One region of the Undibacterium sp. Tian12W genome, then DNA from elsewhere that is predicted to be linked to it. Evidence: predicted binding sites of a transcription regulator. Region 1 holds the regulator's gene; each other region holds the start of a gene.

Evidence for each region. The regulator HrcA, encoded in region 1, represses chaperone genes, less so after heat shock. The targets are predictions, from matches to a motif close to TTAGCACTCNNNNNNNNNGAGTGCTAA.
Region 2: rpoH (RNA polymerase sigma factor RpoH) is a predicted target of HrcA. The motif match lies at 3,737-3,763, and genes of this name have one in related genera.
Region 3: groES (co-chaperone GroES) is a predicted target of HrcA. The motif match lies at 6,419-6,445, and genes of this name have one in related genera.

Annotation. Positions count from the first base shown of each region.
Region 1 is NZ_JBMPPK010000001.1:204,399-214,466, reverse strand. Features, by position in the region: gene ACO0LI_RS00940 (1-deoxy-D-xylulose-5-phosphate synthase) at 1-11, shown strand, start outside; gene ACO0LI_RS00935 (lysophospholipid acyltransferase family protein) at 196-930, shown strand; gene ACO0LI_RS00930 (symmetrical bis(5'-nucleosyl)-tetraphosphatase) at 934-1,758, opposite strand; gene hemH (ferrochelatase) at 1,766-2,872, opposite strand; gene recN (DNA repair protein RecN) at 2,888-4,534, opposite strand; gene ACO0LI_RS00915 (NAD kinase) at 4,656-5,549, opposite strand; gene ACO0LI_RS00910 (HAD family hydrolase) at 5,625-6,311, shown strand; gene hrcA (heat-inducible transcriptional repressor HrcA) at 6,356-7,387, shown strand; gene ACO0LI_RS00900 (response regulator) at 7,467-7,850, shown strand; gene fur (ferric iron uptake transcriptional regulator) at 7,955-8,383, opposite strand; gene ACO0LI_RS00890 (outer membrane protein assembly factor BamE) at 8,495-9,025, shown strand; gene dapB (4-hydroxy-tetrahydrodipicolinate reductase) at 9,048-9,854, shown strand; gene ACO0LI_RS00880 (MotA/TolQ/ExbB proton channel family protein) at 10,032-10,068, shown strand, end outside.
Region 2 is NZ_JBMPPK010000004.1:162,681-172,748, forward strand. Features, by position in the region: gene cyoE (heme o synthase) at 1-705, shown strand, start outside; gene ACO0LI_RS06545 (SCO family protein) at 702-1,283, shown strand; one part of gene ACO0LI_RS06550 (IS3 family transposase) at 1,498-1,846, shown strand; one part of gene ACO0LI_RS06550 (IS3 family transposase) at 1,846-2,732, shown strand; gene rpoH (RNA polymerase sigma factor RpoH) at 2,776-3,672, opposite strand; gene ACO0LI_RS06560 (cell division protein FtsX) at 4,074-4,988, opposite strand; gene ACO0LI_RS06565 (cell division ATP-binding protein FtsE) at 5,020-5,694, opposite strand; gene ftsY (signal recognition particle-docking protein FtsY) at 5,722-6,825, opposite strand; gene rsmD (16S rRNA (guanine(966)-N(2))-methyltransferase RsmD) at 6,932-7,627, shown strand; gene coaD (pantetheine-phosphate adenylyltransferase) at 7,683-8,180, shown strand; gene ACO0LI_RS06585 (YfhL family 4Fe-4S dicluster ferredoxin) at 8,230-8,496, shown strand; gene ACO0LI_RS06590 (pyridoxamine 5'-phosphate oxidase family protein) at 8,561-9,055, opposite strand; gene ACO0LI_RS06595 (DUF484 family protein) at 9,273-10,068, opposite strand, start outside.
Region 3 is NZ_JBMPPK010000009.1:58,632-68,699, reverse strand. Features, by position in the region: gene ACO0LI_RS12835 (NADPH-dependent F420 reductase) at 1-170, opposite strand, end outside; gene ACO0LI_RS12830 (LysR substrate-binding domain-containing protein) at 281-829, shown strand; gene ACO0LI_RS12825 (LysR substrate-binding domain-containing protein) at 741-1,172, shown strand; gene ACO0LI_RS12820 (nuclear transport factor 2 family protein) at 1,301-1,750, opposite strand; gene ACO0LI_RS12815 (OPT family oligopeptide transporter) at 2,031-4,013, opposite strand; gene groL (chaperonin GroEL) at 4,372-6,024, opposite strand; gene groES (co-chaperone GroES) at 6,066-6,356, opposite strand; gene ACO0LI_RS12800 (FkbM family methyltransferase) at 6,799-7,824, shown strand; gene ACO0LI_RS12795 (phosphocholine-specific phospholipase C) at 7,886-10,068, opposite strand, start outside.

The DNA.
Region 1 (10,068 bases):
TGCGTGCCTGAAGCAGGCTGAGGTAGTGTCCAAACTGCTCAGTGAGAAATTCGTTTGATTGAGTAGGATGCGTGGGAAGAGCGGGACGAGTGGGAAGAGTGGGGGTAAAGGCAGGTATAGCCTTACTCCCGCTTTTGTTTATTCAGCTTGGCTATTTTTAATTGTTACTCTACGTGAGTATTTTTGTGAGTCAGTATGATCGTTTGGCATTTTTTCCGGATATTTCTCCATCTCACGGCAGGTCTGCTGACTTGCGCCCTGATCTTTCCGTTTTCTTCTGATGCCAGGCGTGATGAGCTGGTTCGCCGCTGGTCGGTCAAATTGCTCGCCATCTGTACCGTGGATGTTGCTTTCAAGGATAAAAGCGGGGGTGCGGTGAATCCGTCGGCGATGATCGTTTCCAACCATGTGTCATGGCTGGATATTTTTGTCATCAATACCCTGCATCCTTGCCACTTCGTCGCCAAGTCTGACATCCGCAACTGGCCTTTGCTGGGCTGGTTATGTGAAAAGGCAGGTACAATTTTCCTGGTGCGTGGCAGGCAGCGCGATGTGCGCCGTATCTATGAAGGCCTGGTACATCAGATAGAAGCAGGCAAGCGCATTGCGTTTTTCCCTGAGGGTACAACTGCAGCGCAAGGTAATCTGCTGTCTTTTCACGCCAACCTGTTTGAAGCGGCAATAGAAGCACATGTACCTGTACAGCCCTTTGTTGTGCGCTATCTTGATGCGCAGGGACAGCTCCACCCTGCCGCTGATTTTATTGGTGACATGACTTTTGCAGAAAGCATGCGCATCATCTTGCTGGCACCACGTATGACAGCAGAACTGGTGCGCCTGCCTGCGATTCCTACCGAAGGTGCGCACCGCAGGGAAGTGGCGCAAGTGGCGCGTGCAGCGGTGATGAAGGAGTTGGGATTAAGCGAGTAATATTTACCCAGGTTTTTGCTGTTGCGGACAATCTATCTGCACGACTTGCCGGTCTTCCAGTGCGACGGCAGTCAGCTTGCCACCCCATACACAGCCAGTATCCAGGCTAATCAGGTTGTCACGCAAAATCAGGCCCAAGGTGGACCAGTGACCAAATACCACGGTGTTTTTTTCACTCGCACGTGACAGCTCAAACCAAGGGGCAAAGCCTTGCGGTGCGCTGTCCAGGCCATCCTTGCTGTCAAAATCCATGACGCCATCTGCATTGCAAAAACGCATGCGTGTCAGTGCGTTGATGATGCAGCGTAATCTGTCATAGCCTTCCAGATCATCCTGCCATTGCGCTGGGGTGTTGCCATACATATTGCGTAATAAATCCAGCCAGTCTTTACTGTGTAGCTGTGTTTCGACTTCATGCGCCAGCTTCATGGTTTGCTTTGCTGACCATTGCGGGAAGATGCCTGCATGTATCAATAAGTGCTGGTGCTGTGAAATCGCCATGGGTCTGTGCCGTAGCCAGTCCAGCAATTCTTCACGGTCTGGTGCTTGCAGGATATCGTCCAGGGTATCGCTGCGACTTGCTTTACGTATGCCATTGGCGACAGCTAGCAAATGCAGGTCATGGTTGCCGAGTACGGATTCTGCCCGGCCAGCAACTTGCAAATCACGTATCAGGCGCAGGCTGGCCAGCGATTTGGGGCCGCGATTGACCAGGTCGCCTGCAAACAAATACTGTGCATCTGCTTCGGTCTGCTCTATTTTGTTGAGCAGGCTTTGCAACTGGTCGGCACAGCCTTGTATATCGCCGATAAAATAAGTTTTTGCCATTGCTGCCTCAGGGCTCGCCACCCATGCGTTTGGCTTCTGCGCGGCTGATCAGGGCTTGCTGTTTTTGCTGTTCACGCACGCTGGCGGTGATCATGGTAGGCCAGCCTATCAGATGTTGCTCTGCAATTTCAGCCAGGCCGCGCATCCACGCCGGTGACTCATTCAGGCAGGGAATGTAGTTGAATTCCTTGCCACCCGCTTTCAGAAAATCGGTCTTCACTTCCATGGCAATTTCTTCCAGGGTTTCCAGGCAGTCAGCGATAAAGCCGGGGCAAATCACGTCTATGCGTTTAACGCCCTCTTTGGCCAGCTTTGCCACGGTAGGTGCTGTATAAGGTTGCAACCATTCGGCACGGCCCAGGCGTGACTGGAAGGTGACCACATAATCATCTTTGCCCAAGCCCAGTTTCTCAGCCAGCAAGCGGGCGGTTTTATAACATTCGCAATGATAGGCATCACCGCGCAATAAAAATGCTTTTGGCAAACCATGGAAACTCATGACCAGTTTGTCAGGGCGACCATGGCTTTGCCAGTGATCCATGACCGACACGCGCAAAGCCTGTATATAAGCATCATGGTCATGATAATTCTTGACGAAGCGCAGTTCAGGCATGTTCCTGACTTGCTGGTAATGCTGGGCCACCGCGTCAAAATTGGAGGCTGTCGTCGTGGCAGAATATTGCGGGTAGGCTGGCAATATCAGTATGCGCTCACAACCGTCTACTTTGAGTTTTTGCAAGACCTCGGGTATCGAAGGTGAACCATAACGCATGGCATAGGCAACTTGTACTTCATGCCCACGTTCACCCAGATAGCCTTTCAGCAATGCTGCCTGTTTTTGTGTATGTATTTTCAGTGGCGAACCATCCCTGGTCCAGATCGAAGCATACTTCTTTGCTGACTGGCCAGAACGGAAGGGCAGGATAATCCCGTGCAAGAGCAGCCACCAGACCGGGCGCGGTACTTCAACTACGCGTCTATCCCATAAAAATTGTTTGAGATAACGGCGCACTGCCGATGTCGTCGGTGCATCAGGCGTGCCGAGGTTGATCAGCACCACGGCTGTCTTGGCGATTTTGCCGTGTGAATATTTAGGTTCTTTGAGGAAGCGCATGATGTATTTTTTTTCTTAAGATGCCAATAATTCTCTGGCGTGTTTGCGCGTAGTCGCCGTAATTTCTATGCCGCCCAGCATGCGGGCGATTTCTTCCACTCTTTGTTTATTGTCGAGTGCTTCTATTTGTGAAACGGTTTTGCCATTCTGGTTGGCCTTGCTGACCTGGAAGTGCTGGTTAGCCTGGCTGGCCACTTGCGGCAGATGCGTAACGCACAAGACTTGCCGGTCCTGGCCCAGGCGTTTCAATAAACGACCAACCACTTCAGCCACGCCACCACCTATGCCACTATCAACTTCATCAAATATGAGGGTAGGAGTAGCAGTAGCACAAGAGGTGATGACAGAAATCGCCAACGAGATACGCGCCAGTTCGCCACCAGAGGCTACCTTGGCCAATGGCCTTGCCTGTACACCGGCATGGCCTGCGACCAGAAATTCCACCTGTTCCAGGCCATAGGCGGCTGGTTCTACAGGATTGAGTGCAACCGAGAAGCTGCCGCCGCCCATGCTCAGGTCTTGCATTGCCGTGGTGACTGCTGCGCCCAGGTCTTTGGCAACTTTTTGTCTGATCTTGCTGAGTTTTCCTGCGGTTTGCAGGTAGGCAAGCCTGGCTTTTTCTTCCTGTGCTTTCAGGGCATCCATGTCGGTGGCATTCGACAACTGCGCCAACTGGGCTGACAGCGTGGCAAATTCTTCGTGCAATTTTTCAGGCGCGACGTGAAAGCGCCGTGCCGTCGTGTGTATCACTTCTACGCGGTTTTCCACGACGCGCAGACGGGCAGGGTCGAGTTCTGTGCGGCTCAGGTAAACATTGAGTGCGTAGGTGGTTTCCTGCAAATTGATGCAGGCAGATTCCAGCGCATCGGTGACGGGTTTGAGCGCCGCATCGTAATCGATTAGCTTCAACAGCTTTTGCTGGATGGCAGTCAGTTGCGACAAGACAGGATGCTCGGATTCAGAAATCAATGCGGCTGCCTCTTGTCCGGCTTCCAGCAGACTGGCAGCGTGAGCCAGACGACTGTGCTCCTGGCTGATGCTTTCCCATTCACCGGGCTTGATCTGCAATTTATCGAGTTCGCCGACCTGCCATTCCAGACGCTCGCGCTCTTGCAAGACGCTCTTGGCATTGGTCTCAAATTCTTCACGTTGCTTGCTGATATTGCGCCAGGCGCGGTAACGCAAGCCTACTTCGGTGACTTGCTCTTGCAAGCCGCCTTGCATGTCCAGCAAGTCGCGCTGTGCCTCGGTTTTCAACAAGGATTGGTGTGCATGCTGGCCATGGATATCTACGAGCATGTCGCCTATCTCGCGCAATTGCCCTGCAGTGGCGGTGATGCCATTGATCCAGGCCTTGGAACGGCCTGCATTATCGATGGTACGCCGCAAGATCAGCGGTTGATCCTGGTCAAAGAATTCATGTTCTTTGAGCCAGGTGGCGAGTGTTTCATTGACGGCAAATTCTGCACTGATATCAGTTTTGCTGGCAGATTCTCTTACCATGCTGGCGTCACCCCGGCCACCGAGGGCCAGGGTCAGGGCATCGATCAAAATGGACTTACCCGCACCGGTTTCACCGGTCAGCACACTGAAGCCTGAAGAAAATTCCAACTCCAGCGTATCAACAATGACAAAATCTCGTATGGCAAGCGTGCGCAACATAATGGGCAGACATGAAGGAATTTGTTAAGAAAATGGTGCCGGAAAGTACCAGCCAGCATAGCGAAATCGCTATTTTAGCAACAGCCTGTGACTTCTGTGTTTGTAAGAGTGGGCGAAAAAATTAATTCAGCGCACCCTCTACCGATGGATATTCATTCCAGTGCAGTTTCTCGCGCAAGGTGTTGTAATAATTCCAGCCGGGAGGATGCAGGAAGGTTACCGTATGGGCAGAACGGTTCACGATAATCCTGTCCTGATGCTGCAGGCTGGCAAAATTTTGCATATCAAAATTCAAGCTGATATCGCGTCCGGCCACGATGGTGATGACGATTTCGCTACTGTCTGGCAAGACGATGGGCCGGTTCGACAAGGCATGCGGCGCAATTGGCACCATCGCAATGCCTGACAGGCTGGGGTGCAGCAGCGGGCCGCCAGCAGAAAGGGCATAGGCAGTGGAGCCTGTCGGCGTCGAAACGATGAGACCATCTGAGCGCTGGTTATACATGAAGTGTCCATCTACCTCGACACGTAATTCCACCATCCCTGAGCCTGCACCACGTGAGACCACGATGTCATTGAAAGCCACACCACTGAAAATCTGGTTGCCATCGCGGGTCACGATGGCCTGCAACAGGCTGCGGCGCTCGGACACATATTTGCCATCCAGCATTTCTGTTATGACAGGGATCATGCGGTCAAGTGCAATATCGGTAATGAAACCCAGTCTGCCCTGGTTGATACCAATCAGAGGAATATTGTAGGGTGCCAGTTGCCGTGCTATGCCCAGCATGGTGCCATCGCCGCCAACGACGATGGCGACATCGGCCAGCTTGCCTATCTCAGGCACGGGCATGCTGCTGAATTCGCTCAACTGCAGATATTGCGCGGTTTCTGCCTCGATGACGACGCGGTGTCCGGCGCTCGCGAGAAAATTGGCCAGTTCCTTAATCGAGTCAGCAATGCCTGTCGCATTCGATTTTCCAACAAGTGCAATGGTTTTGGCCTGTACTGTCATAAACAAAGGTAGGGTGACATGATGCCTGAGATTAGAACATAATTAGGGCATCTATGAATGGAATGAGTGCTCTTTATGGCAATTAAAGCAGTTTTGCTGGACCTCGATGATACTTTGTGGCCGGTTGCGCCAGTTATTCGTCATGCTGAATCCGTTTTGCAGCAATGGTTGCATGAACACGCACCTCTTGTGGCGCAAAATTACAATGTGGAAAAATTGCGTGAGCGCAGGAATTTGCTGGTAGCGAGCGACCAGCGTTTTCAATACGATTTATGGGCTCTGCGTCATACCTTGTTGAAACAGGTTTTTGATGAGCATGGCGTGGAAGCCGAAAAAGCCGACCAGGCCATGGCCGTTTTTGCCGATGCCCGTAACAAAGTCGATTTGTACAGCGATGTCAAACCCGCCTTGCAGGCTTTGCAAGAAAAACTGTTGCTAGGCACAGTCTCGAATGGTTTTGCCGATTTGCAGGCGATAGGCCTGGCGCATCACTTCAAGGTGTCTATCGCTGCCTATCGTTTTGGCTGTGCCAAGCCCGACCCTAGGATATTCCTGGCCGCTTGCCAGGAGCTGGGCCTGGAACCTGCAGAAGTATTATATGTTGGCGATGATTTATTGCTCGATGTGCAAGGTGCGCAACAGGCGGGATTAAAAGGCGGCTGGATGAACCGCCAGGGTTTAAAAATTGAAGATGAGCGCCATCTGCATATCAAGCCGGATGCGGAATTTGCCAATCTGCATGACCTGACTCTATGGCTATGAATTTTTCTATGTTCATGTCAGTCATGAACGCATAAAATGAAACCATGCAACTAGATATCCGCGCACAAACTTTATTAAAAGCCCTGGTCGAGCGTTATATCGCCGACGGCCAGCCTGTGGGTTCCCGTGCCTTGTCCAAAATATCTGGCCTGGAATTATCCCCGGCGACGATACGCAACGTCATGGCCGACCTGGAAGAAATGGGCTTCGTAGCAAGCCCGCATACTTCTGCGGGCCGTATCCCCACGCCCAGGGGCTATCGCGTTTTCGTTGATACCTTGCTTACTGTGCAAGATGTGAATGGCGCAGCCATGGATTCGCGCCTGCAGTCCAGCCTGCAATCAAATATGAATGCACAGTCGCCGCAAAAACTGATTGCGAACGCGGCGCAGATATTATCGTCCTTGTCACAATTTGCCGGTGTCGTCATGACGCCGCGTACTGAGTCGATTTTCCAGCAGGTAGAATTCTTGCGCCTGTCAGAAAAACGTATCTTGCTGGTAGTGGTGGCACCTGGTGGCGAAGTGCATAACCGTCTGTTGTTGACCGATGTTGATTACACGCCAACGCAGTTGGTGCAGGCCGCCAATTACCTGAACCAGAACTTTGGTGGCTTGAGCTTTACCGACGCACGCACCCGTATCAACAGTGAGTTGCGGGAATTGCAAAATGATATGACCAGGCTCATGCAGGCGGCGGTAGAGGCGGGCAGCAATGCCATGGATGAGGATAATGACGAGGTCGTTATCTCTGGTGAGCGTAATTTGCTGAATGTGCAAGACCTGTCGTCAAATATGAGTTCCCTGCGCAAGCTGTTTGATATGTTCGAGCAAAAAAACAGCCTCATGCAATTACTTGATGTATCCAGCAAGGCAACTGGTGTGCAGATATTTATCGGCGGCGAATCACAACTGGTACCCATGGAAGAAATGAGTATTGTCACAGCGCCCTATGGGGTGAACGGCAAGATAGTGGGTACCCTGGGTGTCATAGGACCTACCCGCATGGCCTATGAAAGAGTTATCCCCATCGTAGACATCACTTCAAAATTATTATCTAATGCACTTAGTCAGTAATAAAGCATTAAGATACAGTGTGAAATAGCGAAGCAAATAAGCAAAAACAAGCAAACATTGATGCGCATACAGGGTTGCTATGGAAAAGAAAAACGCTAAGATTTTATTGATTGATGATAATGATGTCACCCGCGAGGTGCTCAGGGTCATATTGCGCAGCGAGGGTTATAACGTCGTTGGCGAAGCTACCGATGGTGGCACTGGCCTGGAAATGGCAGTGAAACTCAAACCTGACCTGATCTTGCTCGATATTGTCATGCCCAAGATCAGTGGTACTGAAATCCTGCCCCGCATCCGCGAATTGTTGCCAGACTCAAGGGTTTTGATGGTAACAGCCAATAAAGACCAGGATACGATTACGGAAGTAGTCAAGAATGGCATCCACGGCTATATCCTCAAGCCATTCAATGCGCAAAAGATCATAGGAACTGTCGAGGCTGTCGTAGCCAAGATCAATAAATAGGCTGGAATTAAGCTGGAAAGCGCACACCGGGTTGCTATGGCCGGGTGCGCTTGTCAGGCTAAAGTTGGGGGATTTCTCTTTACTTTAAGCTTTGCGCTTACGATTCAAGCCTTGTGTTCGCAATTAGGCTTGGTGCAATTGCCATAAATTGCCAGTGCATGTTCAGCAATCTTGAAGCCGCGTTCCAGGGCGACTGTTTGCTGGCGTTGTTCGATTTCTTCGTCAAAAAATTCTTCCACACGGCCACAGTCCAGGCAGACCAGATGGTCATGGTGTGAACCCTCGTTCAATTCAAAAATGGCTTTGCCAGTCTCAAAATGATTCCGGTTTAACAGTCCGGCCTGTTCAAACTGGGTCAGGACGCGGTACACAGTTGCCAGACCGACATCCATATTTTCATTGAGCAGGATCTTATATACATCTTCTGCTGTCAGATGACGAACCTTGCTGCTCTGGAAGATTTCCAGGATTTTCAGGCGGGGCAGAGTGGCTTTCAGACCGCTGGCTTTGAGGTTTGGGGAGCTGTTTGTCATGTTTTCGATCAAAAAATTGCTATCTGCTTTATGATATCGGGTTTTAGGGCTTGTTGCTCAATTAAGAGGTTATCTATGCAACTGTTGTTTTCAGGTTTAACGCGGAATAAGATGAGCCGTGTAGCGGGTCTGGTAGTGCTGGCTTCTTTGACAGCATGTTCAACACCTATTCCCCTGCTGTCATCGGCTGACAGAACTTCAGTATATGCAACATCAGGCACACCTAGTGATGCAAATGGCGCGCAAGTGGTTGAGCCGACCGGTTTTGGCAAGGTACTGGCCTTTATTTCGCCTTACCGCGTTCCCATACAGCAAGGTAACTTCGTTTCCCAGGAAATGGTGGCACAGTTAAAAGAAGGTATGACACGTGAGCAGGTGCGTTTTATCCTTGGTACAGCCTTGCTGACCGATATGTTCCATGAAGACCGCTGGGATTATCCTTTCCGCCTGACCAAGCCAAATGGTGAACGTATCACCAGCCGCGTGTCGGTGTTTTTCAAAGATGGTACGGTAGCAAAGTTTGAAGGCGGTAACTTGCCGACTGAAAAAGAATATCTGGCACGTATTACAGAATCCGCTTTGGGCCTGAACCGCGTGCAATCGGTGATAGAGACCGATGCGCCGAAGAAAAAAGAGAAATAAGCTAAGAGAGAAGTAGATATTTATGACTGCACTCAAAATTGCCGTGGCCGGGGCTTCTGGCCGTATGGGGAAAATGCTGGTCGAAGCGATCAGCAATGCCGATGACATGGTCCTGGTTGGTGCGCTGGATGTGCCAGCCTCACCAGCCCTCGGTACCGATGCCGCAGCCAGTCTGGGCAAGCCTTGCGGCGTGAATATTACTGCTGACCTGGCAACTGGCCTGGCCAATGCCGACTACCTGATCGATTTCACCCGCCCTGAGGGCACCCTTAAGCATCTCGAATATTGTGCAGCTCATGGCATCAAGATGATTATCGGCACCACGGGCTTTGATGAAGCAGGCAAGGCAGCGATTGCCGTCGCAGCAGAAAAAACCGCGATCATGTTTGCGCCGAACATGAGTGTAGGCGTAAACGTCACCATGAAGTTGCTGGAAATGGCAGCCAAAAGCTTTGCCGAAGGTTATGACATTGAGATCGTCGAAGCCCATCACCGCTTCAAGGTCGATGCTCCTTCAGGCACAGCCCTGAAAATGGGTGAAGTCATCGCCGATGCACTGGGCCGTGACCTCAATGAAGTGGGCGTGTTTGCCCGTGAAGGTGTGACAGGTGAGCGCGATCCATCTTCCATCGGTTTTGCAACTATCCGTGGCGGCGACATCGTTGGTGATCATACGGTCTTGTTCGCCGGCATAGGTGAACGCGTAGAAATCAGCCACAAGTCTTCCAGCCGTGTGACTTATGCCCATGGCAGCCTGCGTGCTGCACGTTTCTTGCAAGGCAAATCTACAGGCTTGTATGATATGTACGATGTCCTGGGTTTCCGTTAGTGGGACATACGCAAAACCGCCCCAGCTGCGTTGTAGCTCCTAGCCGTACTAAAGTACTGTCTTCGTCGCTACGCCTTGCTGGGACAATTTTGCGTAAGTCCTATTTAGTTTGCTTTGGTTTTCGTTAATAGCGCACATTCGCCTGATATTTGAATAAGTGAAATAAGCGGCACACGCATGAATTCTGCAATCGCACATTATTGGGAACAGGCTG
Region 2 (10,068 bases), on a different contig from region 1:
GCTTTTGCCGTAAATTGCCTGGTGGAAAAAGAAATTGATTCTCGCATGGCAAGAACTGCACGCCGCGCCACAGCCCAGGGTGAAATCACTGTGCCGCAAACCCTGGTGTTCTCTGGTGTCATCGGTGGCATGGGCATGTGGGTTTTGTATACTATGGTCAATCCCCTGACCATGTGGCTGACTTTTGCTACCTTTGTTGGCTATGCTGTCATTTACACCATCATCCTGAAACCGGCAACACCGCAGAACATCGTCATCGGTGGTTTGTCAGGTGCCATGCCACCGGCGCTGGGCTGGGCAGCTGTGGCAAACGATGTGCCCATGCAGGCCTGGTTGCTGGTATTGATCATCTTTGTCTGGACGCCACCGCATTTTTGGGCGTTGGCCATGTACAGGCGCGATGATTACGCGCGTTCCGGCCTGCCGATGTTGCCGATTACCCATGGCCTGGAATTTACCCGCTTCCACATCTGGCTGTATACGATAGCGCTGTTTGCCACCACCATGCTGCCCTATGCGGTGCACATGAGCGGCCTGATTTATCTGGTCAGCGCGATTATTCTGGGCCTGATCTTCCTGTGGTATGCATGGCGCATTTACAAGCACTATGATGATGTACTGGCACGCAAGACTTTTGCCTATTCCATTATCTACCTGTCCCTGCTGTTTGCAGCCTTGTTGATTGATCACTATATCAAGCTATGAAAATTCTGAAGCACCTGGCCAGCATGCTGATGGCTCTGAGCCTGCTTGCTTGCGCCCCGGCCCAGGAAAAATTCAATAACACCGATCTGACCGGCCTTGATTACGCCAAAGACTTTGCCCTGACAGATCACAATGGCAAGCCGCGCACCCTGGCAGATTTCAAGGGCAAGGCGGTAGTCATCTTCTTTGGCTATACCCAATGCCCGGATGTCTGCCCGACCACCATGGCAGAAATGGCGAGTGTCATGAAATTACTGGGCCCGGATGCCGACAAGGTGCAAGTCTTGTTTGTGACCCTGGACCCTGAACGCGATACCCAGGCTTTGCTGGCCAACTATGTGCCCAATTTTGATAAGCGCTTCCTGGGTTTGTATGGCGATGCTGCCGCAACGGCCAAAGTTGCCAAAGAATTCAAAGTGTTTTATCAAAAGGTAGAAGGCAAAACACCCGGCAGCTATACCATGGACCATACGGCAGGCAGTTATGTATTTGATCCTCAGGGGCGCATCCGTTTATTCTTGCGCCATGGACAGGGAGCAGAACCTGTTGCCCATGATTTGAAAATCCTTCTGAAGTAAAGCCGCAGAGAATACAAAGCAGGCGGCACTCAGGTCACGAAATGAGCGGCGAAATTGGCCGCGAACCCGACCGCGAATAGTCCCGCACTCGGCCACAAAAACGGTCACAAAACCGCTGGATAAAACAAAAGGCACTCTTGCGAGTGCCTTTTTCTTTTGCTTGACCCGTCCTGATTAAAGTTGACACTTTTCTAGAGCCTGAAAGGAAAGTGAGATGGACACAGGGATACGCAGGAGTCAGCGAGATTACACGCTGACTTTTAAATTATCAGTAGTAGAGCAAGTAGAAAAAGGCGAGATGACCTATGTAGAAGCTCAGCGCCGGTACGGGATACAGGGGAGATCAACAGTTTTAGTGTGGTTACGCAAGCACGGGCAACAAGATTGGCATAATCATGGTTCCAGACCAAGAGAAGGAAGCATGATGCCAAAGACCCCATTGCCACAAACGCCAGAACAGCGGATTAAAGAATTGGAAGTTCAACTCAAGCATGCCAATGAGAAGGCACAATTGTTTGAAGCGATCGTGAATGTGATCAAGAATGATTATGGGCTTGCTGTCCCAAAAAAGCCTTCAGGCAAGTCCTCGAACAAGGTCAAATCCCGGGATTAAGCATCAGCAGGGCTTGCCATTATTTCCAAATCACCCGTCAAGCGTACTATAAGCAGCTTCATAGCGAGCAAGAGCGGCGCGACCAGCATGCGCAAGTGATTGATCTGGTGAAAGAAAAGCGCTTGCGACAGCCACGGATAGGCACACGCAAATTGCAGCACCTGCTTCAAGCAAAGATGAGAGAGCGTGGCATTAAGCTAGGAAGAGATCGTTTATTCGCATTACTTAGGGAAAGGCGATTACTGGTACCATGCAGGCGGGCGTATCACAAGACGACACACAGCCACCATCGCTTTCATAAGCATCCCAATTTACTCAAGGCTGGGCCGCAACAAGTCATCGCTTCGAGGGCAGAGCAAGTCTGGGTGGCAGATATTACCTATATCCCTACCAAAGAGAAATTCGTTTATCTGAGTTTAGTCACGGATGTGCATTCCAGAAAAATCGTTGGATACCATGTCCATGCAAGCTTGCAAACGGAAGAGGTCAGTTGTGCCTTCAAAGCAGCGCTCAAGAGCAGAAAAAGCCAGTCAGCTTTGATCCATCATTCTGATCGTGGAATTCAATATTGTTCCAGCTATTACCAGCAAATTCATCAAAAGCACAACATCACTTGCTCGATGACAGATGGGTACGATTGTTACCAGAATGCCCTGGCTGAACGTATTAATGGGATTCTAAAGAATGAATTCTTGCTCTCGACGCCAAAGAACCTGGAGGAAGCACGACAGATGGTCAGGCAATCTATTGATATTTACAACAACGAGAGGCCTCATTTAGCCCTCCAATACAAAACGCCCAATGCGGTGCATCGGGCGTCTTTTTTACAATTTTAACTGTCAACCTATTTTAGGACTGGACAGCTACAGCCTATTTTGATTATGCAAAACTGCTGAGACTGCCCTTCATTTTCTTCAGGGCTGCGCTTTCGATCTGGCGTATGCGTTCGGCAGATACACCGTATTCATCAGCCAGCTCGTGCAGGGTAGAGCCTGTACCATCATCATTTTTCAACCAGCGTGATTCTATGATGTGGCGTGAGCGTGCATCCAGCTTGGATAATGCAGATTCCAGGCCTTCGCTTTGCAGACGGTCATACTGGCGCGTTTCCAGAACACGGGTAGGCTCGTCGGATTCAGTCTTCAGATAAGCGATAGGAGCGAATTTTTCATCGTCATCATCCGTCGGTGCATCCAGAGCAATATCATGGCCGGACAAACGCATTTCCATTTCGATGACTTCTTCGCGTTTGACATCCAGCGTTGATGCCAGGGCATCAATTTGCTTTGGTGTCATCGCGTCCAGACCTTCTTTATGGCTGCGCAGGTTAAAGAACAGTTTGCGCTGGGCTTTGGTCGTTGCTACTTTGACCAGGCGCCAGTTTTTCAAAATGTACTCGTGCATTTCAGCCTTGATCCAGTGCATGGCATAGGACACCAGACGTACGCCCTGGTCAGGGTCAAAGCGTTTAACGGCTTTCATCAGGCCGATATTGCCTTCCTGGATCAGGTCAGCATGCGGCAAGCCATAGCCGAGGTAACCGCGGGCGATGGAGACGACCAGGCGCAAATGTGACATAACCAGTTGCTGCGCAGCAGCCAGATCATTGTCATTACGTAATTTGTTCGCAAAGTCTATCTCTTCCTGATGCGTGAGCATAGGCAGACGATTGACTGCAGAAATATAGGCATCAATATTACCCAGCGTGCCACTAAAACCTAGAGCCAGCGCTGTGCTGTCTGTTGCAGGGATCAATTGTGTCGATGTAGTTGCCATTTTTCCTCCTTATTGCTGCCTTAAGAGTATCAATTACTCCTTTTGGCACTTTCAAGCTCCTATATTAGCACTCTCTTGAGAAGAGTGCTAATACTCAGATTCTATGAAGTTCATCAAATAAATCTATTGAAAAACAAGCATTCATTTACAACATGTATAGTGCTTAGATAGATGCCTGGGTGGAAAGTTGCAATCAATTCGCTGCAAATTGTAAAAGCCTGTTGCAAAAATCACGATGCGCAGACTGCTGCAATGGTGCGCGATCACTAGCGACTAATAGAGAACACTAGCGATTACCAGAGATCGTCGATTACCAGCAAGCAGTCAGCACTATGAAGACGAAGCAAGAACAGATTTATTGTGCGCTTATTGAGCAAAATTGAGCAAATAGCGCGAAGAACTCAGCTTGCGCGCGCCAATTGCCTTCTTACCGACAGAAAAACACCAACCAGCCCAAGCAACATGCTAACAGCCAGTAGTATGGCGCTCTGTACGATACCCAACGGAGCAAGGTGAAATTCCGATGCATATAATTTAGCAAATTCTGCAATTGCCTTGTTCAAGGGTTGCAGGGACGCCGCGATCAGGCCCAGTGCGAGGCCACCTGCCAGCAAGCCCAGCAAGGCACCGGTATAGTAATAAGGCTTGTGGATGAAACTATTGGTCGCCCCCAGCAGGCGCGATACGGCAATTTCTGCCCTGTGCGAAATCACTTGCAGGCGGGTGGCATTAAATACCACGACTACCACCACCACACCCAGAGTGGCAGCCAGGAACAACAAACCAAGCTGCATGATTTGCACCAGTGCTGCCAGGCGTTTGACCCAGGCAGAATCGAGTTGCACGACATCGACATCCTGCATTTGCTTGATTTCTTCGACCAGTGCCTCTATCTTGCCCGCATCACTATTCGACATGGACAAGACATAGGCGTCAGGCAGTGGATTGCCGCCGAGGGTAGATAAGACTTCTGCCAGGTTGGATGATTGCTCGAGGCTGGCCAGGGCCTTGTCCTTGGGGACGAAGTTCAGGTTGGCCGTGATGTTTTTCTCTTTCAGCAATTTTTTCAGCGGTATCGACAAGGCTGTGGCAGTTGCCCTTGGCGTGTCCGGGCTGACGAAGATGCTGATTTCAGGTTCTATTGATAATTGCGAAGAAATGGGACGTATATTTTCCAGCAAAGTCAGGCCAGCGATGGGCAAGGCCAGCGCGATCGCCACGACCAGCACATTGAACAGAAAATTGCCTGGGCTGCCACGCAAATGGCCGAGCGCGCTCTTGATGGCGAACAAGTGTTGACGAAACCAGTTGGTCATGAATTCTTCCTTGTTATTCTGTACTGCAGGATCAGGCGGCCAGCGAGGATTTCCAGGTGCTGACTACCTGGCCCTGGCTCAGGTAAATCACGCGGCTGGCCTGATCGAGAAATTGTTCATCATGGCTGGAGATAATGCAGGTCACACCGGCGCTCTGGAAAGCCTTCAGTGCACCCAGCACCTTGTTGGCATTGTCACGATCCAGAAAGGCGGTAGGTTCATCCGCCAGAATAATCTGTGGACGGTTGACGATGGCACGGGCAATCGCCACCCGCTGCTGCTCACCACCAGATAGTGCCAGCGGCAGGGAATAAGCCTTGTCTGGCAGGCCAACCTTTTCCAGCGCAATGCGGGCACGGGTCTCGGCTTCAGCATGGGAAGCGCCGGTAACGATGATGGGCAGCATGACATTCGCCAGTACATGGCGGTCAGTCAGTAATTTCTGGTCTTGCAAAATCAGGCCCAGCTTGCGGCGCAGATAAGGCAGGCTGCTGGTTTTGAGTTTGCCTATGTCCTGACCATTAACCTTGACATGACCTGCGGTCGGTTTTTCTATACCTGCAATCATCTTCAACAAGGTAGATTTACCGGCACCAGACGGGCCAGCCAGGAAAATCAGTTCACCGGCAGCAATTGATAATGAAACATCCTTGAGTGCATAAACATCTTGCGAATACTGTTTGCTGACGTGTTCAAATTCAATCATGATCGCGTTTGGCCTTTTTTTGTGCAATTAACTGAGCAGGGCGTCAACAAATTCCTGGGCGTTAAATGGTTGCAAATCTTCAATCTGCTCGCCTATACCGATGAAATACACAGGCACAGGGCGGTTCTTGGCGATTGCTGCCAGCACGCCACCTTTGGCAGTACCATCGAGCTTGGTGATGACCAGGCCAGTCAGTTGCAGGGCATCGTCAAAGGCCTTGACCTGGGCCAGTGCATTCTGGCCAGTATTGCCGTCGATGATGAGCAAGACTTCTTGCGGCGCGCCATCCATGCCTTTGGCGATAACACGTTTGATCTTCTTCAATTCTTCCATCAGATGCAACTGGGTAGGCAGGCGGCCAGCCGTATCTACCATGACTACATCAGTGCCACGAGCACGGGCAGATGCTACTGCATCAAACGCGACTGCCGCCGGATCGCCGGATTCTTGCGAGATCACCGTGACATTATTGCGCTCGCCCCAGATGGTTAACTGCTCACGTGCTGCTGCGCGGAAGGTATCGCCCGCAGCCAGCAAAACCGATTGCTGGTGGGTTTGCATATGCTTGGCCAGCTTGCCTATGGTCGTGGTTTTGCCCGCACCATTGACGCCAGTGATCATCATGACCAGGGGTTGATAACGGCCCAGTTCCAGAGGCTTTTGCAAAGGCGTTAGCATTTCCAGCAACAAGACTTTGAGGGCGGCTTTGACTTGTTCGGCATCAGTCAGCTTTTCTTCCTTGACCTTTTTCTTCAAGCCATCCAGCAGGAACTGGGTAGCTTCGACACCGGCATCCGAGGTCAGCAGGGCAGCTTCGAGTTCTTCATACAAATCATCATCAATGCGGGCACCGATGAAGAGGGTGGTAAGATTCGAGGAAGTTTTGGCCAGACCGGCTTTCAGGCGGCTTAGCCATGAGCGTTTTTGCTCAGGTTCAGGATCTTCAGCGGGAGCAAGCTCTGCCAATGCTGGCTTGACTTCAGCCACGGGCACAGGAGCGGTAACAGTGGTGGCAATGGCAGGTGTAGCAATAACAGGTGCAGGACTGGCTGGCGCCGTAATAACGGGTGCCGGCTCAGCCACAACAGCCGGTGCCTCTTCTTTGGGCTTCTTTTTGAAAAAACTAAACATCGGGATATTTGGGAGTGCGGGCGGCATATAGCCAGCCCTGATATTAGAATGCTGCCATTTTAACAGACAGCGCAAGATAAACAGATTTAGCCGTAGCAAGCATGCAATGAAAACAAATAGTAATAAAAAAACAAAAAACACGGCTGCAAAAGCAGCACCGGTAAAACGTCAGCACCATCAAGTCCGCATCATAGGCGGCGTGTGGAAGCGCAGCCTGCTCAGCGTGGTCGATGCCGAGGGTTTGCGCCCTACGCCAGACCGCGTCAGGGAAACCCTGTTCAACTGGCTCAATCACTTGCTGCACAATAACTGGACCGGCGTACATTGCCTGGACCTGTTCGCTGGCAGTGGCGCGCTGGGTTTTGAAGCCGCCAGCCGTGGTGCAGCGCAAGTCATTATGGTCGAGGCGCATACGCCAGCTTACAGGCAACTGGAACAAGTCCGCGATAAATTGCAAGCCAGCCAATGCAAATTGCTGAGGGCAGATGCACTCAAGGCAGTCGAGAGCATGGCAAACCAGGCTCAGAAAATGGATGTGATCTTTCTTGACCCTCCTTTTGAGCAGGATTGGCTGGAACGCATCCTGCCAGCCTGCGCACCATTATTGAGCGCTAAAGGCTGTATTTATGTCGAATCAGAATTTTCGCTAGAGGTATCTTCTGGCGATGCAGCGACAGATGAAAAATTAGCTAAATTATTAAGCGGATGGCAAGTTATCCGCGCAGATAAAGCCGGTAGTGTGTACTTCCATATACTGCAACGCAACATTTTGCCGCATGAGGCGCACGAAAATCAGGCATAATGCCTGCTCAACTTGGTGCATATCCTTATGCAGATTGCGAAAAAAGGGAGTGAAGATGGTCACAGCCGTTTATCCGGGAACATTTGATCCGCTGACACGCGGTCATGAAGATCTGGTGCGTCGCGCATCCGGTCTTTTTGATACTTTGGTGGTGGGTGTGGCGGATAGCAAAAGCAAGAATCCATTTTTCTCCCTGGATGAACGCCTGGAAATTGCCAATGAAGTATTAGGACATTATCCGAACGTGAAGGTAGAGAGTTTCTCTGGCTTGCTGAAAGACTTTGTGCGCAAGAATGATGCACGCGTCATCGTGCGTGGTTTGCGCGCCGTGTCTGACTTTGAATATGAATTCCAGATGGCAGGCATGAACCGTTATCTGCTGCCTGATGTAGAAACCCTGTTCCTGACCCCATCTGATCAGTATCAATTTATTTCAGGTACCATAGTCCGTGAGATTGCCATGTTCGGTGGTGATGTATCAAAATTTGTGTTCCCTTCAGTTGATCGCTGGCTGAAGAAGAAGGTCGCATTGCTGGCCGAGAGCAAGTCTTAAAGCAAGTACTGAAGTACATTCAAGTAGTACATGAAAGTGAAGTGACAACATGGCCCTGATGATTACAGACGATTGCATCAATTGTGATGTCTGCGAACCCGAATGCCCTAATGACGCCATTTACATGGGGCCGGAAATTTATGAGATTGACCCGCATAAATGTACCGAGTGCGTGGGCCATTACACGGAGCCGCAATGTCAGCAGGTTTGCCCGGTCAGTTGCATTCCCTTCAATCCTGAATGGCGTGAAACGCCTGAGCAGTTGCAGGCGAAATACGAACAACTGCAGGAAAAACAAAAGCCACAGCCAGCATAAGCGATTCATCAATCGCTCATGCTGCTCTGCGTTGTACTACCTATTGAAGCGTACTATTGCAAGCTTATGGACGCAAAGTCCCATGCTCACCTATGTTTTTCGGCTGTTCGCCAGTAATGGCTGCCTTGGCCATCGCAAACAATTGCGTCATCTTGCTTGAGCCACTATCCCAATATTCTGCTGCATGTATCTGCACTTTCAATAACATCAGATGTGGGTCATCTACACCTTCAGGGAACCATGGCTTGACCATGACATTCCACAATTCTTCTGCTTTCTGACGGTCACGCAAGACTTCTGCACGACCTGAGATGGAGACATACAGGCTGTCATCCACATCAGCAAAACTCACATTGACTTCAGGATGCTGGCGCACCGCATTGAGGTAGTTTGCCTCATCAGAAATAAAGAACCACATATTGCCGGCATCATCTACTTGCTGACTGGTCAGCGGGCGGCTGCTCAGGCGATTGTTTTCATCTACGGTAGTGAACATGCCAAATTTGACATCTTTGGTCATGTCGCGGATTTTTACCAATGGGTCGTTTTGAGTAGTCATGCTGGCCTCGTCATTTCTTGTCAGTTATGGGGTTTGATAACGAGCTAACAATAAACCGTATCAGCGTGTAACTCTGTACGGTATCGAACGTGGGCAGTCAGAGCAAATTAGTCTGAGCAGATTTGCAGGGCGCGCAGCGCGCACCGCTGTCAGTCAAAACGGTGCGCTCGGCGCACCTGCAAGGTATGGAAGGTCTTTTTGCAGCAGATCAAGTACTTTAAAAGCAGCGAACCTGGTTGCGGCCACCATTCTTGGCCTGGTACAAAGCCCGGTCAGCACGCAATACCAGATCACGGGCAATGCTGGTGGCATTGTCGTAATTGGTATTTTCATCGATGGTGGTCAGGCCTATCGATATCGTGGCCTGGCAAGTGCCCGCTTCACTCAAGATAAAATCCTGCCCAGCAATGCTTTTGCGTATGCGTTCTGCCACCTGTATCGCATCATGCAGATTGGTGTTGACCAGCACCACGACAAATTCTTCGCCGCCAAAGCGGCCCAGGGTGTCACTGAGACGCAATTCATTCTTGATTCTTTTTGCAACCTCCTTCAACACATCATCGCCGCCCTGATGTCCGTAGCGGTCATTGATCTGTTTGAAAAAATCGATGTCCAGATACATGCAGGCAATGCTGTATCTTTGTCGGCGCGCACGGGCAATTTCTTCCAGCATGCGTTGTTCGACATAACGGCGGTTGCTGACATTCGTCAAAGGGTCGGTCAGGCCTATATAAGTCAGGCGCTCATTGTTGATGACGTTTTCGAGGCAGATCGCAATGATGGAACCCAGGCGCTCGATAAAATCAGTCGCCATATTCGGCTGGAAACGGTCAGCCTTGAAACTGCCGAGGTTCAGGCAGCCAATCAGGCGGCCTTGTCTGCGCATAGGGATGATGGCAATACTTGCCGGTTTTTTATTGAAGCTGCTAAAGTATGTTGAATAAGCAAGGCTCTGGTACAGACCCAACTGCGGTTTGCGCAGTGCAGTTTCTGGCTGGCTCAGTTCTACCTCA
Region 3 (10,068 bases), on a different contig from region 1:
CGCACTGCTTGTGAGACCGTCACCGGATGGGCCCCCGTTTCATTTGCCAGATCAGTTAAGGAAGATGGGCCGCGTGAGTTGGCCACCGCTACATTGTGTCCTGCCTTGGTGAATAAACGTGTCAATGTGCCACCGATATTGCCCGATCCAATAATGCCGATTTTACGCATGATTTCTTTCCTTGTTTAAGCCGCCCTGGGGCAGAGAGAATGATATTATTCCTTTCAGAATCACACATAAATAAGGGTTTTTGCATGTGTGTAACAACTGGGAGTGTGGAATGGACAGGCTTGCAAGCATGGCGGCTTTTGTCAAAACGGTGGATGCCGGGTCCTTTGCCGCAGCCGCCAGCGCATTGGACATGTCGCCTCAAATGATAGCCAAGCATGTGAGTTGGCTGGAAACTCGTCTGGGCACGCGCCTGATCAACCGGACTACCCGGCGACAGAGCCTGACCGATATCGGCAAGGCTTATTACGATCGTTGCAAGATGGTGCTGGCCGATGCAGACTGGGCTGATTCGCTCGCCGACGAGGTGAAAGGTGCGCCGAAAGGGCGCTTGCGTATCAATGCGCCAGTGTCATTTGGCACTTACGCGCTGACACCTGTCATTGCCCGCTATTTGCGACAGTATCCACAGGTAGAAATTGATCTGGTGCTGAGTGACCGCTATGTTGATCTGGTGGAAGAAGAGTTTGAGGCAGTGTTTCGTATAGGCCGTTTGAGCGACTCCAGCTTCATTGCACGCGAGCTTGCTCCGTTTCGCCTGGTCGCCTGCGCATCACCAGACTATCTCAAAGAAAAGGGGCGTTCCCGCGACGCCGCTTGATCTGGAAAAACACGAGTGTCTGGCTTATGCATCCAGCACGGGTTCAACTGCCAGCGAATGGCGCTTTATGCGCGGAGAAGAAAAATACCAGGCACAGGTCAGGCACCGCTTGCAACTCAATGATGCGAAAGCATTGCTGGTTGCAGCCTTGAATGGCATAGGCGTGGCTTATATTGCAGAGGACCTTGCACGTGAAGATTTGCGCACCGGTCGTCTGGTTAAAATTTTGCCTGATTATGAAACACCATCGCGGCCCGTGCATCTTATCTACCATCCTGACCGCAGGCAGACTCCCAAGCTGAAGAGTTTTATTGACACAGTAGTTAGCGAGCTTGGTATGTAGAGGTGGTTGAGTAATTAAGATAGAAACGGTGCGCATGGCGCACCCTACCGAACGCAGTCCAGGCCTTCCTTATCTTTCTATGGTTTTAATTATCAAGTCCTCTATTGAAAACCTTATCCCATAATCGTTTAATTGCTTTTCTTTGGCTTGCTATACCAAAGCGCATTCACAATAATCCAGCGGTCTTCAAATTTACCCATGTGGAAGTAATCGACAAACCACGGAGTTTCCAGGCGTACTGAGGCGGCTTTGTCTGTCACATCAAGGACGGTGCAGCTACGGCTCCATTCTGCCTTCGGGGTTTTAAGCGCGCCTGCTTTGGTCAGGTTGACCAGTTCTTCTTTGGACATGCGCCGCAGGCCCAGGCGCTCATCCGGCGTGTCTCCTATCACTGCGCGTTTGGCCAGATCGGGATGCAATGACCTGGCTACCCGTTTGGGATCTGCTTCAAGTTGGCCGTCAATATAGTCGTAGCAGGTGGCCTCGATGGCGGCAATGGTCGCAGCATCTGCGGTGGTTTGATTGCTGCCAGGGCCAGCATAAAAGGTAGCGGCGATGAAAAGGGTCACAATGGACATGGCGTTGGGTTCCTGATTGAGTGCGGCTTTTAAAAGATCAAAGACGGGGTGACATAAAGAATGACATAAAGAATGACATATTTGCAGATACCTTGGCAGGTATCTGCTTGCCTGACGTTTGATTGAGCAAAACCATCAATCTACCTTGACCCGGCATATTCATGTTGGTTCCTGATATTTGTTCGCGATTCGTTCACGTTGCTATATTCAAGCAAAATTCGCAGCTACAAAAAAGCCCCGCAAAGCGGGGCCAGTAGTAATAATACGCATCTATGCAGGATCAGATCAGCACATTGATAATCGCGTTGCCGATACCGATCAAAGCAGCACCAGAGATCAAGCCGGCGCAAATAGGTTCGCAACCTTCTACCCAGAAATCATAGCCTTTGCTGCCAGGTGTGCTGTTGCGCTTACCCATCCACCAGAATATTGCTGCGCCTATCCACATTGCCAGGCAGGATTCTGGCGGCAGGATGACGCCCAGACCGATGGAGACGGCGGACAACGGGAAGCGGCCCTTGGTGAAGATGCGTGCGCCTTCAATCAGGCTGGCGGCGACTGCTGCCACGATAATGGCGGTAATGGCGGAAGATGGCAGGCTGCTGAAGCCTTTGGCAATCAGTTCTGCCACGCCTTTCCATTGCATGGCACCGGGAAAGGCAAACTTGTCTGACACGATGGTGGCAGTGGAGCGTACACCATTGGCATCAGGCGGCAAGAACAGCAGGAAGTACAGCGGTACGCAAGCCAGGGCGCCAGAGAAAATGCCGATGATATGGCCTATCGCCTGCTGCCTTGGTTTTGCGCCCAGCATATAGCCAGGTTTGATGTCTGACAGCAGGTTGGATGCATTCGATGCCACTTCGGCAGTCATACCGGCAGGGATCAGATTGTTGGCTGGATTTGCACTGTCAATCGCACCCATGCTGAACTGCGTGATTTTTGACAGGGTGCTGGTAGGTGTCCAGGATGTCAGTGCCATTGCATTGGCGCAGATGATGGTCAGGATAAATACCAGCGGCAGGGTGATGATGGACATGATCCATGGCACGCCAAAGAAGGCATGTGTGGTCCAGGCTGCCAGTATGCTGAAAATGGGGATGCCGATGTAGGAAATGATCAGCGGCACTTCGATATGATCCAGGATATTGCTGCCCTTGTCGGCAACTTTAGTCTTGTCTGCTTTTTTGAAGATACTGGTGAACAGTTCGGGCTTGGCCGCCAGGCTGATGAAGGACGCCACCACCATCATGGATACTGCCCACCACAGACCCCACTGATTGACGATTTCAGTGCGCGAAATAGGCACGACCTTGCCGCTAGGGGCGATGCGTTCGATGATGTCACCGCGTTGTATCATCCACGGCGCCAGGAAAACGAAGTTGATGATGGCACCCACCAAAACACTGCTGGCAACGCGTATGCCCATCAGGCCTCCGACACCCAGCATGGCAGCATCGAGGGTGAAACGCAGGCCCAGTGCACGGAAATCTGTGCCGAGGATCTTCGGGATCAGCAGATCGTATTTGACGGCAGCGGTGTAATAGTAATGATCGACACGTTCCTGGAAATGCCAGGCTTCTGTCATGCTGGTCCATTTATCCATACGCAGGATTTTGAACTGGATCAGTTTCATCCAGCCATCGCTGGTGATCATCTGATAGATGGCTGTCCACATGGCGGTAAACGCCATCAGGCGCGCCTTGTACATGCCGCTGGCGGCTTCGCCGGTATATACCGCATCCAGCACCACGCCGCAGGCACGGCCTTCTGGGAAGGGCAGTTGGTCTTCATTGATGAAGCGGCGCTTCATCGGGAAGGCAACCAGCACACCCAATATGGAGCAAACGCTCATCCACACTACCAGGTGCCACCAGGTGACCACGGTGCCGCTGATCAGCATATACGCTGACAGCACGGTGTTGAGTGGCATGGTCATGTAGCCAGCCGCGGTGGCGATGGATTGGGTGCAGTTGTTTTCAAGGATGGTGAAATCCTTGGCGATACCCAGATTGGCAAGTATTTTGAAAATCGCAAAGGCCAGGATGACGGAGGTCAGGCCTACGCCTATGGTAATACCGGTTTTGGCACCGATATATAAAGCGGTTGCAGACAATATGCCGCCAAGCAAAAAACCTGTAAATGCCGAGCGTATGGTCAACTGTGCCATATCTCCACGGTAAATATTGGTGAACCACCACTCGTCCTTCTGGGCACGGGTCCAGGTCCGTATTTGCTCATCGCTTAATTGTTGCAGCGCCATATTTTCTCCAAAGCGGTTGTCTTGCTTGATGATGATGCCCGGCTTGTTGATGCATATGCAAGATCATTGCAAATATGAAGCACAGAGCCGGAAATATGAAAATTTTCTTTCAGGTGCGGCAGTATCCAAGCGGCAGATGTTTTCTGTCAAGCAGACCGTGCAAAAATTCGTTGTCTTGTGTTATTTGCGATGATTCATAACAAAACGGGCATAAAAAGTGGAGATTCACACGTGAATTGCGCATTTGTTCCACACAGGATTGTAAATTGTATAAACAATAAAAAAACCCCGCAACTTGCGTTGCGGGGTTTTGAGCAATGCGGCTCTCGGTGAGATTATTGAGAGCAGCTAGCAGCTATTACATCATGCCGCCCATACCACCCATACCGCCCATGCCACCCATATCACCACCACCCATGCCGCCTGCTTTGTCTTCAGACAATTCAGCAACCAGAGCGTCAGTAGTCAGGATCAGGCCAGCAACAGACGCTGCATTTTGCAATGCAGAGCGAGTTACTTTAGCTGGATCCAGGATACCCATTTCTATCATGTCGCCGTATGTGTCATTGGCAGCATTGAAACCGTAGTTGCCTTTGCCATTGATGATGGCGTTCACAACAACGCTAGGTTCGCCACCGGCGTTAGCAACGATTTCACGCAGAGGTGCTTCGATTGCTTTCAGAACCAGTTTGATACCTGCTTCTTGATCTGGATTGTCGCCTTTGATGTCGCCAGCAGCTTGACGTGCGCGCAGCAGGGCAACGCCACCGCCAGGAACAACGCCTTCTTCTACGGCAGCGCGAGTTGCATGCAGAGCATCTTCAACGCGTGCTTTTTTCTCTTTCATTTCAACTTCAGTTGCAGCACCAACCTTGATCACAGCAACGCCGCCTGCCAGTTTGGCAACGCGTTCTTGCAGTTTTTCACGGTCGTAGTCAGAAGTTGCTTCTTCGATTTGCGCGCGGATTTGTTTAACGCGTGCTTCGATACCGACAGCCTGGCCAGCGCCATCGATTACTGTCGTGTTTTCTTTACCGATTTCGATGCGTTTGGCTTGACCCAGATCAGCCAGAGTTGCTTTTTCCAGTGTCAGGCCAACTTCTTCAGCAATCACTTGACCACCGGTCAGGATAGCGATGTCTTCCAGCATGGCTTTGCGACGGTCACCGAAGCCTGGAGCTTTAACAGCTGCAGTTTTCAGGATGCCACGGATGTTGTTCACAACCAGAGTAGCCAGTGCTTCGCCATCGACATCTTCAGCGATGATCAACAGTGGGCGGCCGGATTTTGCAACTTGTTCCAATACTGGCAGCAGATCACGGATGTTCGAGATTTTTTTGTCGAACAACAGGATGAACGGGTTTTCCAGGATAACGGATTGTTTTTCTGGATTGTTGATGAAGTATGGTGACAGGTAGCCACGGTCAAACTGCATACCTTCAACGATGTCGAGTTCGTTATCCAGGGATTTGCCGTCTTCAACAGTGATCACGCCTTCTTTGCCGACTTTGTCCATTGCTTTTGCAATGATATCGCCGATGTTGGCATCGGAGTTAGCAGAGATGGAACCAACTTGAGCGATTTCTTTGTTGGTTGTTGTAGGCTTGGACAGAGTTTTGATTTCAGCAACGATGGCTGTCACCGCTTTGTCGATACCGCGTTTCAAGTCAGTTGGGTTGAAGCCAGCTGCTACATATTTGAAACCTTCGCGAACGATGGCCTGTGCCAGAACTGTCGCTGTGGTTGTACCGTCACCAGCGTTGTCAGAAGTGCGGGAAGCCACTTCTTTCACCAGTTGTGCACCCATGTTTTCCAGCTTGTCTTTCAGTTCGATTTCTTTAGCTACAGAAACACCGTCTTTGGTGACTGTAGGCGCGCCAAAAGAGCGTTCCAGAACGACGTTACGGCCTTTAGGGCCCAGAGTTACTTTAACTGCGTTCGCCAGGATGTTGACGCCATTGACGATCTTCGCACGTGCGTCATCGCCAAAAATTACTTGTTTAGCTGCCATATTAATTCTCCGAATTCTTTAATTGATATCGTGGATGTCGATTACTTCTGTACGACCGCGAAGATATCTTCTTCACGCATCACCAGAACTTCGTTGCCGTCAACTTTGACAGCCTGACCAGAATATTTACCGAACAAAACGCGGTCGCCAACTTTAACGTCCAGGGCGCGAACTGTACCGTTGTCCAGCAATTTGCCAGGACCAACTGCCAGTACTTCACCTTGATCTGGTTTTTCAGCAGCAGCGTCAGGCAGAACGATACCGGATGCAGTCTTTGTTTCTTGATCCAGGCGTTTCACGATCAGGCGATCGTGCAGGGGACGAAGGTTCATACAAGCTCCTTTAAATTTGCGAGTAATTACTATTGGAATTCAATTAGCTGGAGAGGGACTTGTTAGCACTCTCTCTCAACGAGTGCTAAGTATATGGGCGGGGGGATGGCTTTTCAAGGGCTAAAGTTTGGCCAGAAAAAATAATAATGTTGCATTTTAATAAATTGAACTAAAAAACATATTTAAAATCAAACGATTAGCGGAATGTTTTCACTCTTTTTAGAAGAATTTCAGTTGTTTAGAAGAATCTCAGTTGTTTAGTCGGCACTTTGTGGAATGTCGAATATTGTCTGTTATCTAAAGAATGGATTGTGTCGTTCTGCTAAGTAATTTTATTTTTGATAATGTATTGTTTCATCTTTGCATTGTTGTTTAATTAACCTGATTCGGGTTTTGCCTGATGATTAGATTGAGCGCAGGCTCGATTTTGAGAAGTATTTCAATGAATTTTTTAAAAAAATTATTTGGTCAAAAGACTTTGACGCAGGATGTGCTGGTATTGGAAAATTATTATCAGGACAACCATTTTCCCAAAGTCGCTTCACTTGCCGATATTTATTATTGCTTTCGCCTGATTCTGGGGAGAAATCCAAATCCCGAAGAATGCCGGGGACATTCCGGCATGAGTGGCGTGGATCTGGATAAAGTTGTCAAGTCATATGTTCAGTCCGTGGAGTTTCAGAACAGGAATTTATTGGTTTCACAGGCCCAAAATATTGCTGAACGACAGATCGAAGGATTCAGGATTTATGTGGACCTGGACGATCATGCCGTTGGTGTACATATGGCAAACGCTTCGTACGAGCCGCATGTAACAAGTATTTTTAAGCAATACGTCAAGCCTGGAATGCGGGTTCTTGATATAGGCGCAAATATTGGATACTTTTCTTTATTGGCGGCAAGTCTTGTTGGTGATTCTGGCAAAGTGTTTGCAGTCGAGCCCAATGCCGAGAATTGCAAATTACTGGAGGCAAGCAAGAAATTGAATTCATACGCGCAAATTTCTGTGTTGCAATTTGCTGCAGGCAGATCTTGTGGCTTGTTATCGTTGAATACTTCATACAGCAACGGCACTACTTCGACCTTGAGTGATGACATGACATTGTTGCGGGCTAGCCGGACTGTCGCCGCCATGAAGCTGGACGACTACAGAGGTCTTGATGGCGGTGTCGATTTCATCAAGATTGATATTGAAGGCGCCGAATACAATGCTTTATTCGGTGCGCGTAATCTGCTGGAGCGTTGCAAACCTTCGATCATCAGTGAGTTTTCACCTACTGCAATGCCGGCTATCAGTGGTGTCGATGGGCGCGAATATCTGAAGTTCCTTGATACTCTGGCTTATGACATCAGCGTGATTGCTTTGGATGGTTCACTCCAGCATTGCGGTGCTGATCACGACAAAGTCATGGATGCATTCGTCAGCTCAGGTGTGGATCACATCGATATTTTTGCAACCCCAAGATAGTTTGCAAGCAGGCATCCCATCCCTGCCATTCTCAACATTTCAATGACAGGCATCCCCGGCATTACACTATCGTTAATGCCAGCGGTGCGGTCAGGGCTGTATAAGCATCATTATATAAATACCAAAGCATGTAGTTGCCGGTGGTCAGGTTAGCTGTATTGAGCGTGAGATTGCCCTGCATGCTGCTGGCATATTGCCAGGCCAATGAATTGGCCGTGCCTGGTACCACACCGGCGGCGTATACACCTATCCAGTTTTTTGTGCTGAGCTGTGCCTGTGGTACCTCGTAGGTGACCGTGATGTTGCTGCCTCTTGCTATCTGTGGTGTGCTGCTGAGGCGGGCTGTGCTGCGTTTCCCGCCTATGCGGGGGTCGCAACGGCTGTTAAAATTATTATTTGCCGTTGCTTCGACATGGCCAGCCAGCCTGCGCAGGAATTGAGCATCGTTGTTGCTGCTCACACTGAAGTCATACCAGCCAAAACTGTTGTTCAGACTATAGTCGAGCCGCAAACTTTGACCGGCTACCAGGGTGTGCATGCTTGACATGCTGCCATAGGCATTGTCGCTAATAATCAGCGTGCAAGTCTGATTACTGTCTGTATTGGACAGGGTCAGCACCAATTTGCCATTGACAGTGTCATGTATAGTCTGCACTTCCGGCCTGTTTGTGGCGGTGCTGCTGCCCCGGCATTCGCGCATGAAGCCATTGGGGCCATAGACAGCAAGGTGATAACTGTCACCGCTCCAGTTCCAGACTTCTTTTTGTATCTGCTTGCCAGCTTCGACAGTGTAATACCACGGGCCATCTGTGCGTGCTCTGGAGTACACGATGAAGGCTGCGCCCGTAGTACCAGTGTTGGTGAAACTGACTTCAAGCTGTTTGCTGGCATTCTGGCGGGTTTGTACTGCCAGCTCATACGACAGGCGACAGGCTGGGCGTGGGCCCTGCAGCGCCTGATAAGACTCTTGCTGCGGCTGGATCTGGTTGACTGGAGGTACCGGATAAGGCTTGCCATTAACCGGCACATAGGCGGCAGTTTTAGGGACGGTGGCAGGCCAGTTCTGGTCAGGCGACTTGAAGTCAAATGCCGACGTCAGGTCACCGCAGACAGTGCGCCGCCATGGCGATATCTGGTTACAACTGACTGCAGCCCGGTTTTTACCCAGACCACTGACCAGCCACTCTTCAAGAAAGCGTAACTTTGAGGTGTGATCAAACAACTGGGAGCAGACTTTGCCACCTTTGCTCCATGGCGAAATCACCAGCATGGGTACGCGCGGCCCCAAGCCTACTGGTTCATTGCCGGACTTTTCATAGTAGCCGTTATCTGCCAGGGTTGATCGTCCCATGGCAGTCGTTACCGGAGGAATATCTGGCGGGACATGGTCGAAGAAACCATCGTTTTCATCATACATCAGCAGGAAGACAGTTTTGGCCCAGACTTCGGGTTCTGCCACCAGGGCAGCCAATAGTCTTGCCGTCAGATTTTCACCGGCATTTGGAGAGTTGGGTGCATGCTCGGTATAGTCATTGGGCGCACATATCCATGACACCTGGGGCAAGCGGCGGTTGCGTACATCATCGGCAAAGGCGCTGACCAGACCATCGCCTTTGCTACCACCCACGCTGGCACCTGGCGCCAATATACGGGCTTTTTGATACAGGGGCGAATTGCTGTTCAAGCGGCTGCCGTCAGCATTGACACGAAAATTTTTGAAATAGGCGAGGTAGTTGTCGCCGTAGTTATCCCATTCCTGATACACCTTCCAGCTGACCTGATTCGCTTCCAGCACTTCTGCATAGGTCTGCCATGTGGGGGCGATGGCTGTCGTTACGCTGGAGATGTCGTCATTGGCAGGTTCAGCATTGTAATAACCCCTGGCATCAATGTTGTACAGATTACCCATGCTGCCTAGCCAGCCCTGGTTGGTACCGCTGAGCGAATACAAGCGGTTGGGGTCAGTGGCACCAAACACCGAGCAATGATAGGCATCACAAATCGTGAATGCATCGGCCAGCGCATAATAAAACGGCAGGTCACCACGGTCGAAATAGCCCATGGTTTGCACCGTCTTTTGCCTGACCCAGGCATCCCAGGCCTGCCAGGTTTGCTGCGAACCTTTCCACGAATGATTGGTGCCGACCGATAGTGCGCTGGTGTTCCTGACATCGAAATGAAAAGGCAGCACACTGCCGCCAGCCGGGTTAGGTTGCTGCCAGACCGGTGCGCCGTTGGGCAGGC